DNA from 3 places in the Halomonas sp. NYA30 genome. Region 3 is predicted to be linked to each of the others. Evidence: predicted binding sites of a transcription regulator. Region 3 holds the regulator's gene; each other region holds the start of a gene.
What was found. Region 3 encodes sigma-54, which starts transcription at its own class of promoters, with help from an activator protein. Its sites were predicted from a motif close to TGGCACNNNNNTTGCTNT; they were not measured.
Positions count from the first base shown of each region.

Region 1: a site for sigma-54 is predicted at 1,442-1,459, ahead of ACWI0H_RS05390 (formate/nitrite transporter family protein). Genes of this name have one in related genera too.
Region 2: a site for sigma-54 is predicted at 1,750-1,767, ahead of ACWI0H_RS18710 (NCS1 family nucleobase:cation symporter-1). Genes of this name have one in related genera too.

Region 1 is NZ_OZ334477.1:1,166,602-1,169,882, forward strand. It holds gene cynS (cyanase) at 1-410, opposite strand, end outside; gene ACWI0H_RS05390 (formate/nitrite transporter family protein) at 470-1,282, opposite strand; gene ACWI0H_RS05395 (sigma-54 interaction domain-containing protein) at 1,657-3,281, shown strand, end outside.
Region 2 is NZ_OZ334477.1:4,027,756-4,031,036, forward strand. It holds gene ACWI0H_RS18705 (LysR family transcriptional regulator) at 1-118, shown strand, start outside; gene ACWI0H_RS18710 (NCS1 family nucleobase:cation symporter-1) at 177-1,694, opposite strand; gene ACWI0H_RS18715 (IS1380 family transposase) at 2,048-3,281, opposite strand, start outside.
Region 3 is NZ_OZ334477.1:1,791,437-1,794,717, reverse strand. It holds gene lptB (LPS export ABC transporter ATP-binding protein) at 1-616, shown strand, start outside; gene ACWI0H_RS08135 (RNA polymerase factor sigma-54) at 740-2,155, shown strand; gene hpf (ribosome hibernation-promoting factor, HPF/YfiA family) at 2,254-2,562, shown strand; gene ACWI0H_RS08125 (PTS sugar transporter subunit IIA) at 2,567-3,037, shown strand; gene rapZ (RNase adapter RapZ) at 3,127-3,281, shown strand, end outside.

The DNA.
Region 1 (3,281 bases), 620 kb from region 3:
TTTAACGTTAGCAAAACCCGGTCGCCTTTGGGGTCTTCGATTTTGTCGACTTCCATGGTGAAGTCGATGGCGCTCATGATGCCGTCGCCGAACTTCTCCTGCACGACGTCCTTCAAGGTTTCCCCATAAACGCCGACCACTTCATACAGGCGGTAGATGAAGGGGTCCTGGGGAATTGCTTCGTCCCAGGCTTTGGTGGGAAACGCCACTAACGCTTCGGCGACGTCGCTTTCCACGCCCAGCGTATCGCATATTTGATGAGCCACATCGCTGCTGGCGCTATTCATGCCGTAGCAGGCGGAAGCGACCCAGACCGGCGACATGCCAACCGTTTTACCAATGTCGTCCCAGCTCATTTTTTTACGCGCTTTGGCGGCGAGCAGAGTATGACGCATTTCGAGCTTATCCATGATGGTTCTCCTTTAGAGTTAAGGGCGTTTGACGCCCTTTTTTGCCTAATAGGCTGCGATCAAGAAAAGACTTTTTTGGCCTGAGTGCGGACGTGGGTGGTGTAGAGAACCAAGCCAACCAGCGTCAAACCGCCTACCAAGTTGCCTAGTACGGTGGGGATTTCGTTCCACATAATGTATTGATACAGAGTGAAGTCAGCGCCCATCATCAGACCAATCGGGAACAGGAACATGTTGACAACGGAGTGCTCAAAACCGAGATAGAAGAAGACAATAATCGGCATCCACATGGCCATGATTTTGCCGGAAACCGTTGTAGAGATGGCAGCACCCACCACGCCCATGGACACCATCCAGTTGCAGAACATGCCTCTTAGGAAGAGCACGATCCAACCGGCAATGCCGGCATCCTGATAACCCACCGTTCGGCTTTCACCGACGGTCATCATCGTTTGGCCGACAGCGTTGATCTCTTCAGTGCCGCCCATGGTGAAGTTCAAGTAACCGAAGGTGGCGATAAATAGGGCACCCCCAAGATTGCCGAGCCCTACCAGCCCCCAGCACTTCAGCATTCGGGGTAGTGTGACGCCAGGCCGCTTGTCGAGCCATGCAAGAGGCACCAGTGTGAAAACACCAGTGAGCAGGTCATAGCCCATCAGGTAAAGCATCACAAAGCCGACCGGAAAGAGCAGCGCCCCTATCAAGAAGTTGCCTGTTTGTGTCGCTATGGTAATGGCGAAAATAACTGCCAACGCCAGGGTAGCTCCCGCCATAAAGGAGCGAATAAGTGTATCCCGGGTGCCCATATAGATTTTTGATTCACCCTGATCCACCAGCTTGGTGACAAATTCACTGGGCATTAGATAAGACATAAGCATGTCTCCTGTGTCATTTCGGTTAATTAACGCTTAACCCAAGAGTTTTAGAGTTTCCTGCTAGGAGCAATAAATAGGAGCAATAAAACCGATGGCTGCGCCTTCCTGGTGCAAAAGAGATTAAGCGTGTGGCGCTATCGCACTATCACTGTTTGTATTGCGATTTATGTGCCAACTCTTGATTGTGCTGATTAACCGTTTGTTTTTAATTGATTAATTTATTTTTTTGGCATTGGTTTTGAATCACTCGAATAGTTACGAAAAATCGTAAATAACGATATTTCGTTGTTTTATTAACGAAAAATCGTAACTGGCGTGGGAATTGAATGGTTCATTAGTGAAGATCACCTTGAATCCTGAGGTAGTAGCTAATGCTTATGCAGGAAACCAAGCACGCCACAGCCTCTGCACTCATGGGCGGCTACTCACCGCTTGCCATGATTGTGATCGACCCCTTTACCGATCAGCTATTGGCTGCCAATCCGGCTGCCTGTGAGCTGCTATGCATTGAACAGCTATGTACTGAGCAAACAGGTATTGAGCAAGGCATGCCTCTAGCGGCTCCCTTTAGCCACCGTTTGAGTGCGTCACTGCCGCTATGGGTGAGCTTTACGGATGAGGCGCTGGTGCAAAAAACCGCCTGGTCGGATGATTTGGTGATACTCGATATGCTGCGCCAGCCCTACCGGGTAGAGGTTTATGCCCAGTGCATTGAAGACTCTGAACAGCTTCTGTTAACGCTGATTGATCGTAATAAAGCCGAGCAGCGACGTGCCAAGGCAGAGCTTGGTCGCCAGCACCGCCAGGGTGAAGTGGGCTGGCAGCGTGTCGAGCAGGTCTTCGAGCGCATTGAGAAGCAGAACCAGCTGATTCTCGGCGCGGCAGGCGAGGGCATTTATGGCCTGGATGCCGAGGGTAAAACCACCTTTGTTAATCCCGCCGCGGAGCGCATTTTAGGCTGGAGTACCGAGGACATGGTGGGCCACGACGCGCATCTGATGTTCCATCACACCCACGCCGATGGCAGCCAATTTCCGGTGCAGCAGTGCCCTATTCATGCTTCGTTTAGCGACGGCCAGGTGCATCACGTTGATAACGAAGTGTTCTGGCATAAAAATGGTGAAGCGATTCCTGTTGAGTACACCAGCACGCCGATTTTCGAAATGGGCCGTTTAGTCGGCGCCGTAGTGCTGTTTCGCGATATTCGCGCGCGCAAGCGTGCCGAACAGCAACTACGCGATGCTCTGGCTGAGGTGGAGTCCCTCAAGCAGCGTCTTGAGCTGGAGAATGAGTATCTTCAAGAAGAGATAAAAGCAGAGCTGAACCACCGCGATATCGTCGGCAATAGCCCGGCGGTAGCACAACTGATTAAACAGATAGAAATGGTCGCGCCCACCAGTGCCAACGTGCTGATTAGTGGTGAGTCGGGCACCGGTAAGGAGCTGATCGCGCGAGCCATTCACGCGGGCAGCACGCGCAGTGACCGGCCGCTCATCCGCGTCAACTGTGCAGCCATCCCCCGCGATCTCTTTGAGAGTGAGTTTTTCGGCCATGTAAAAGGGGCCTTTACCGGTGCGGTGCAGGACCGCCCAGGGCGTTTTGAACTCGCCCACGGCGGCACGCTTTTTTTGGATGAAGTCGGTGAAATTCCTCTGGAACTACAGAGTAAGCTGCTGCGTGTATTGCAGGACCAGCAGTTTGAAAGGGTGGGTGACAACCGCACACGGGAGGTCGATGTGCGGGTCATTGCAGCGACCAACCGTGAACTGCGTGACATGATCGACGCAGGCCACTTTCGGGAAGACCTCTACTTCCGCCTTAACGTCTTTCCCATTGATTCGGTGCCACTACGTAAGCGGATTGAGGATGTGCCGCTACTAGCGCGTCATTTTTTGCACCGTGCCTGTCTTAAATTCAATAAGCCCGGCGTGCGTATTCCTCCCGCCCAATTAGAAATTCTCCAGCGTTACCCCTGGCCCGGCAACATTCGTGAGCT
Region 2 (3,281 bases), 2.2 Mb from region 3:
GCGCGCCCTTCTCACACCCACCCAGCACTACCGCATTCCGTTTGTGCTGGTCACCCGTCATGACCGCCGCCCTAACCGTGTAGTCGATGCTTTTTTAGGTTTAATCAAAAGTAGCTAATCTAAAAGGCAGGCTTCCGTGCCAGGCTTTAAACATAGCTATTGATTACCACTACTGATTAACGCTGCTCAGTGACCTCACTGGCCATTAACGGCGCAGGCCCTGCCTGCGGAGACGACGCCACGACTTGGCTGGCAGCATAGTAAACAATCGCCCCCAGCGCCGACCCAGTAAACCACCCATAATCGTAGAACCAGTTCATCGTGCCTGTCACCAGAGAGATCAAGGTGAGTAGCACCGGTACACCAAAGGCGATAAACCCAGCCATGTTCACCGCAGGATAGGCGTGGTTATCCATATAGAGGCTAGGCACATCCAAGCGCTGCTTTTTAATCAGGAAGTAATCCACCGCCATAATACCCGCTATCGGGCCGAGCAGGCTGGAGTAACCGAGCAGCCAGTTGGAGTACATCTGCTCAAGTGACACGCCTGGAGGAATCACACCTGCCTTTTGCAACAGATCGTAACCCATCAGCAAAACACCCACCGCCCCGGTCATCAGCACACCGCGGGTCTGGTTAATCAGTTTGGGCGCAATATTCTGGAAATCATTGGTTGGCGAAACAATATTCGACGCTGTGTTGGTGGAAATCGTGGCAATGATGATCAGCAGCATCGCCATGACGACCCAAAAGGGGCTATCGATATAGCCAATCAGACGCACCGGATCGGCAACGGTCTGGCCCACCAGCGTCTCGGACGCCGCTGTTAACACGACACCGAGGGCGGCAAAGAAGAACATCGTCAGCGGTAAACCGATTATCTGGCCAGCAATCTGGTCTTTTTGGCTTTTGGCAAAGCGGCTAAAGTCAGGGATATTCAGTGACAAGGTGGCCCAAAACCCCACCATGGCGGTCAAGCCTGCAAAGAAATAACCATAAACGGAAGCTCCCTCAGGGCGCGATGGCGGCTGCGCCAGCAGCTCGGTCATCGACATATTCGGCCAAGCCCATATCATCAGCCCAACGCCCACTGCCAACAGCAGCGGTGCAGCCAAGGTTTCCAGCCACTTGATTGACTCCGCACCGCGAATCACCACATACAGGTTCATGGCACCGAACACGAAAAAGCCAATCACCTCCCCCACACCGCCAAGCGCCGCCCAAGCGGGAATCAACTCAGACAACAGCAAGTGAATCGCCAGCCCACCGAACATGGTCTGAATACCAAACCAGCCACAGCCGACTAATGCCCGCACCAGGCAAGGCACATTGGACCCTAAGATACCGAAGGAGGAACGTAAAACGACGGGAAAGGGAATGCCAAATTTAGTGCCAGGAAAAGCGTTTAAGGTAAGCGGAATCAACACGATGATATTCGCTAATAGAATGGCAAACAGTGCCTCGCCAACGCTCAAGCCAAAGTAGGCGGTCAATACGCCGCCCAGCGTATAGGTGGGAACACAAATCGACATCCCGACCCACAGCGCCGCAATGTTCCACTTGCTCCAGGTGCGCTCGCTGGCCTGGGTAGGCGCAATATCCTCGTTGAAGCGAGGACTATTGCGCACATCCTCACCGACTTGCAGTTCAATCAACCCCTCTCTGTCGATCATCTGGGTTCTTGAGCCAGTCATTTTATTCTCCTCAGCAGCGATATTGCCGATCGCATTCACGGGTTCAGCTCTTGTTACAGCAATAAACATGCCTAAAAAAAAAGCATGGCCGTTAACTTATTGAACCAAAAGCTGACTTAAATCCTGAATCCGTGAAGCCGGCGCCGACACTTTCCCTATCACCGCCAGCGAGCACTTTTTGATCATTCGCCCCGTGCAAGTTGGCTTTCGCAAGCCCGTTATTGCCAAAACCCACCGTGCTGATCGGTGCTGACGGCCCGTTTTGTCATGCCTTTCCACCCGCCAGGCACGACATATCTGGCGATCGCGTGTCGCTTGGAACTGCTTGTGGATAGAGTGTCGCCGATTGACGGTCAGCATGGCGTTCCTCGTGGATAACGCAGTCGGCTCCGCAGCGTCTTGAGCACCGTCATGCGCCCGATATCCTGCCCGAAGTCGAGGATGATCTGCCGTGCCTTGTGAATCACGAGAGCCGCACGGTGCACCAGCTCTTGTAGCACGGTGCGCAGCCGGCGCCGCTTGGCCGGGTGGCGAACCGGGCTCAGCTCGCCGGTCATGCCCAGCTGTCCCATCAGGCGCAGGATGTTGTAGGCCAACTGGGCGAGATGCAGGATCAGATCGTTGGTGGCGAACTTGCCGGACGGCAAGCGCTCCAGGTCGAGATCGGTCTTGATCTCGCTGTGAAACTGCTCATGGGTGGCATGCGCCTGGTAGCGCTTGATCACCGCCTCCGGCGCCTCGTCCAGGCTGGTCCACCAGCCTTCCAACTCATAGTCCGGTTCGAGCAGCAACTGGCCATCGCGATCGGCGGTGCGCTCTACCAGGCGCATCACGCGTTGGACGACGTATTCGGTCTTGTTGTCGTCGTGGATCGAGACGGTCTGCAGCCACAGCGCCTGGCGCTTGCCAGGACGCAGCTCTTCCCAGTAGTCCGCCGCCACCGCCAGCCAGGTATCTCGATCAGCCGTGGCCGAGCCGCGCGGGTTCCATTTGACGACATAGTCGAGCCGGCGCCCCTCGTCGGCAAAGACCTGGCGCTGCTGTTCGAGAAGCGCCAGGTGCGCCTGGCTGTCGAAGCCGCTGTCCTCGCGTAACAGGATCGGTTGCTTGGTCAGGCCTTGGGTGCGAGGCAGCACCCGCTCCAGGAAGGCGTTGCTCTCCTTCATGGTGTGCTGCTTGCCAGGCCGCAGTTCCAGACCCAGGCACCACCCTTCGTTGCCCAGATAGGCGGCGATCGGTGTGTAGCCATCGACCTTCTGGTAGGTCCGCGAGACGCCTTCCTTCTTCGAGTTGCTGTTGTCCATGACGAAGGTGTCGATGTCCAGGCAGACGTGCGTCGTCTCGGCGGTGATCGGTGCTTCGATCAGTGACAGCAGGGTCGTGGACCAGGTGGCGGTGCGCGCCTGCAGGTCGTTGGCGGCAAGTTTCTCCAGCCGCTGTCGCAGCGTCGCCGCGCTCGGCACCTTCTGCAGGGTCAGCAGTTGTTGGAAGGGCTTGTCGCGGCGGAAGTTCTCGACAGCGTCATAGTCGCTCATGCCCAGACACAGCAGGCCCAGGTAGCTCTTGATCACGTCACTGGTGCGCATG
Region 3 (3,281 bases):
CAACGGTGCAGGCAAAACCACCTCTTTTTATATGATTGTGGGGCTGGTGAAATCCGATGCTGGCAAAGTGGGTATCGACGATGTAGATCTAACCCGCGCCCCAATGCATGAACGCGCTGCGGCGGGTATCGGCTACCTACCGCAAGAAGCGTCTATTTTTCGTAAATTATCGGTTGCCGATAATATTATGGCGATACTCGAAACGCGCAAAGAGCTCAGCCGTAGCGACCGCGAGCAGCGCCTGGAAGCGCTACTTGAAGATTTTCACATTACCCATATTCGCGACAACCTGGGCATGAGCCTTTCAGGCGGTGAACGCAGGCGTGTGGAGATTGCTCGCTCACTGGCGACAGAACCCGCATTCATTCTGCTGGACGAGCCCTTTGCTGGCGTAGACCCCATTTCGGTGGGCGAGATCAAAACCATTATTCGGGCATTAAAGCAGCGCCACATCGGCGTACTGATTACCGACCACAACGTTCGCGAAACCCTGGATATTTGTGATATCGCCTACATCGTGGGCGATGGTCAAATCATCGCCAGCGGCTCTCCAGCCTCGATACTCACTAACCAGAAAGTGAGGGAGGTTTATCTAGGCGCTGATTTCCGCCTCTAGCCTATTTTTCACTTCTAATTAGCGCTCTACAACAACTTTACTACCAATGGCATGCTTATTGCACTTGCACCGGAGACCTACTCACACTAGGGTGGAGCATTCTGATTAACGAGTGGTTCTCAGATGGTCATGAAAGCTTCTCTTCAACTGCGCATGGGCACACAGCTGACCATGACACCTCAGCTGCAGCAGGCCATTGCTCTGTTACAGCTATCAACGCTGGACTTACGTCAAGAAATTCAGCAGGCCCTAGATGCCAACCCCATGCTGGAACAAGAGGATGAATTTGGCGAACAGGCTGCCAGCGAGCCCAAAGAGGAAGAGTGGTCAGAGAGCATTCCCACCGAGCTCTCGGTAGATAGTGATTGGTCTGACACCTACCAAGATATGGGCAGTCACGGTGGCTCCAGCAGCGAAGGACCTGATTTTGAGCGCCAGGCTGCTGGCCAGAGTCTTCATGGGCACTTGCTGTGGCAGCTAGCCATGACTGATTTTGGCGCGCGAGAGCAACTTGTCGCAGAAAGTCTTATCGACGCGTTAGATGCTAATGGCTACTTAACTCAGCCGCTCAACGACATACGTGAAGGGCTTCGCGCCCAAGGTGTCGATGGGCTTAGCCAGCGCGAAGTAGAAACCATTCTGCTTAAGCTTCAGCAATTTGAGCCAACAGGAATATTCGCCCGCGACCTGCGGGAGTGCCTGATGCTGCAGCTGGCCACTCTTCCCGATGATACGCCGTTGCTGGTTCCTGCCCGCCGCTTAGTACGGCAGTTTCTGGAAGCGCTCGGCAAAGATGACATGCGCTTACTAAAACGCCGCCTGGGACTCGATGATGACCAGCTGGCTGATGTCATTCTCCTCATTCGTAGCCTTGATCCACGCCCGGGCAGCGCCTATGGCGATACCGATGATAGTTATGTAACGCCCGACCTGGTCGTACGCCATGACCACGAAGGCTGGCACTTAGAGCTCAATCCTGAGGCATTGCCAAGGCTTCGCATTCAGCCCGACTACGCAAGCTTAATAAAGCGTGCGGATAAAAGTCAGGACAATCAGTTTTTAAAAGAACACCTGCAGGAAGCACGCTGGCTGATCAAGAGCCTCTCTAGCCGCAACGATACGCTACTGCGCGTTGGCCGCGAGATTATCACCCGGCAAATTGGCTTTTTAGAACACGGCGAAGAAGCCATGAAGCCGCTCATATTGGCCGATATCGCCGAGGCCGTGGAAATGCACGAATCGACTATTTCCCGGGTAACCACTCAGAAATTTATTCATACGCCTCGCGGCGTATTTGAACTCAAATACTTTTTCTCAAGCCAAGTCAGCGGCCAGGATGGTGACAGCCATTCAAGCACCGCTATCCGCGCTCGGCTGAAGAAATTGGTTCAAGAGGAGCCGCCAGGCAAGCCGCTTTCTGATAGCCGCTTAGTCACGCTATTAGGGGAGGGGGGAATTCAAGTAGCGCGTCGAACGGTGGCTAAATACCGTGAAGCCATGGGCATTCCCTCCTCTAGCGAGCGACGTCGTTTGCGCTAGCACAAATCAACGTTTTAGGGAAACTCTCGACAAGGGCTTTGCAACGCGGCAAAAAGGGTTACAATCGAAGTACAGTCCGATGGATAAGGAGTACGTCAATGCAAGTTAATATCACTGGTCATCACGTAGAACTGACTGACGCCTTGCGTGACTATGTCAACGAAAAGCTTGAACGTGTAGAGCGCCATTACGACAACATAACCACGGTGCAAGTCACCTTATCTGTGGAGAAAGAGCGCCAGCAGGCCGCCTGTACACTGCACGCAGCAGGTGCTGATTTACATGCGGAAGCCCTAGACAGTGATATGTACGCCGCTATTGACGCATTAGCGGACAAAATTGATCGGCAACTCGTTAAACATAAGGAAAAAGCACAAGCTCGCGCCCAAGGCGCAGGCGTGCGTTAATTCAATGACGTTGGAAACCATACTCCCCCCGGAACGTGTTCTCTTTGACGTACCCGGGGGCAGCAAAAAAAGGGTGCTGGAATTTTTCAGCACCTTTATTGCCCAAAATATCCCCAGTCTGGACAGCCAAGAAGTGTTTAGCCGTTTAATTGGCCGTGAGCGCTTAGGCAGTACCGGGATTGGTAACGGCGTGGCTATTCCCCATGCGCGTAGTCCTCACTGCTCGGCCCCAATTGCTGGTTTTTTAAAACTCGCAGAAGCGATTGATTTTGATGCTATCGACGGCGACCCGGTGGATCTGGTGTTTGTATTGCTAGTGCCAGAAGAGGCTGATGACACACATCTCTCTCTGCTCGGCCAGGTAGCGACCATCATGAACGATGCGGATACGCGTCAGAAACTGCGTAAAGCAGGCAGCCAGCGCGAACTACTTGAGTTGCTTACCGCTAAAATTCGTGAGCAAATAACTTCCTGAAAGCCTAAACCTGCCAAGCGGTACTCAACGGCAGGTTGATTTGCGCTCACCACCCTTAACGCAGCTTGATCAAAGCAAAGAGAGACTCTATGCAACTTGTGATCATTAGCGGCCGCTCTGGGTCAGGTAAATCTATCGCCTTACAAGCGCTTGAAGATCTTGGCTACTATGCGATTGATAACCTCCCTGCCATGTTGCTGGGGTCGTTGGTGGACGAATTACGCGACCAGGGCGACCGCGCCCA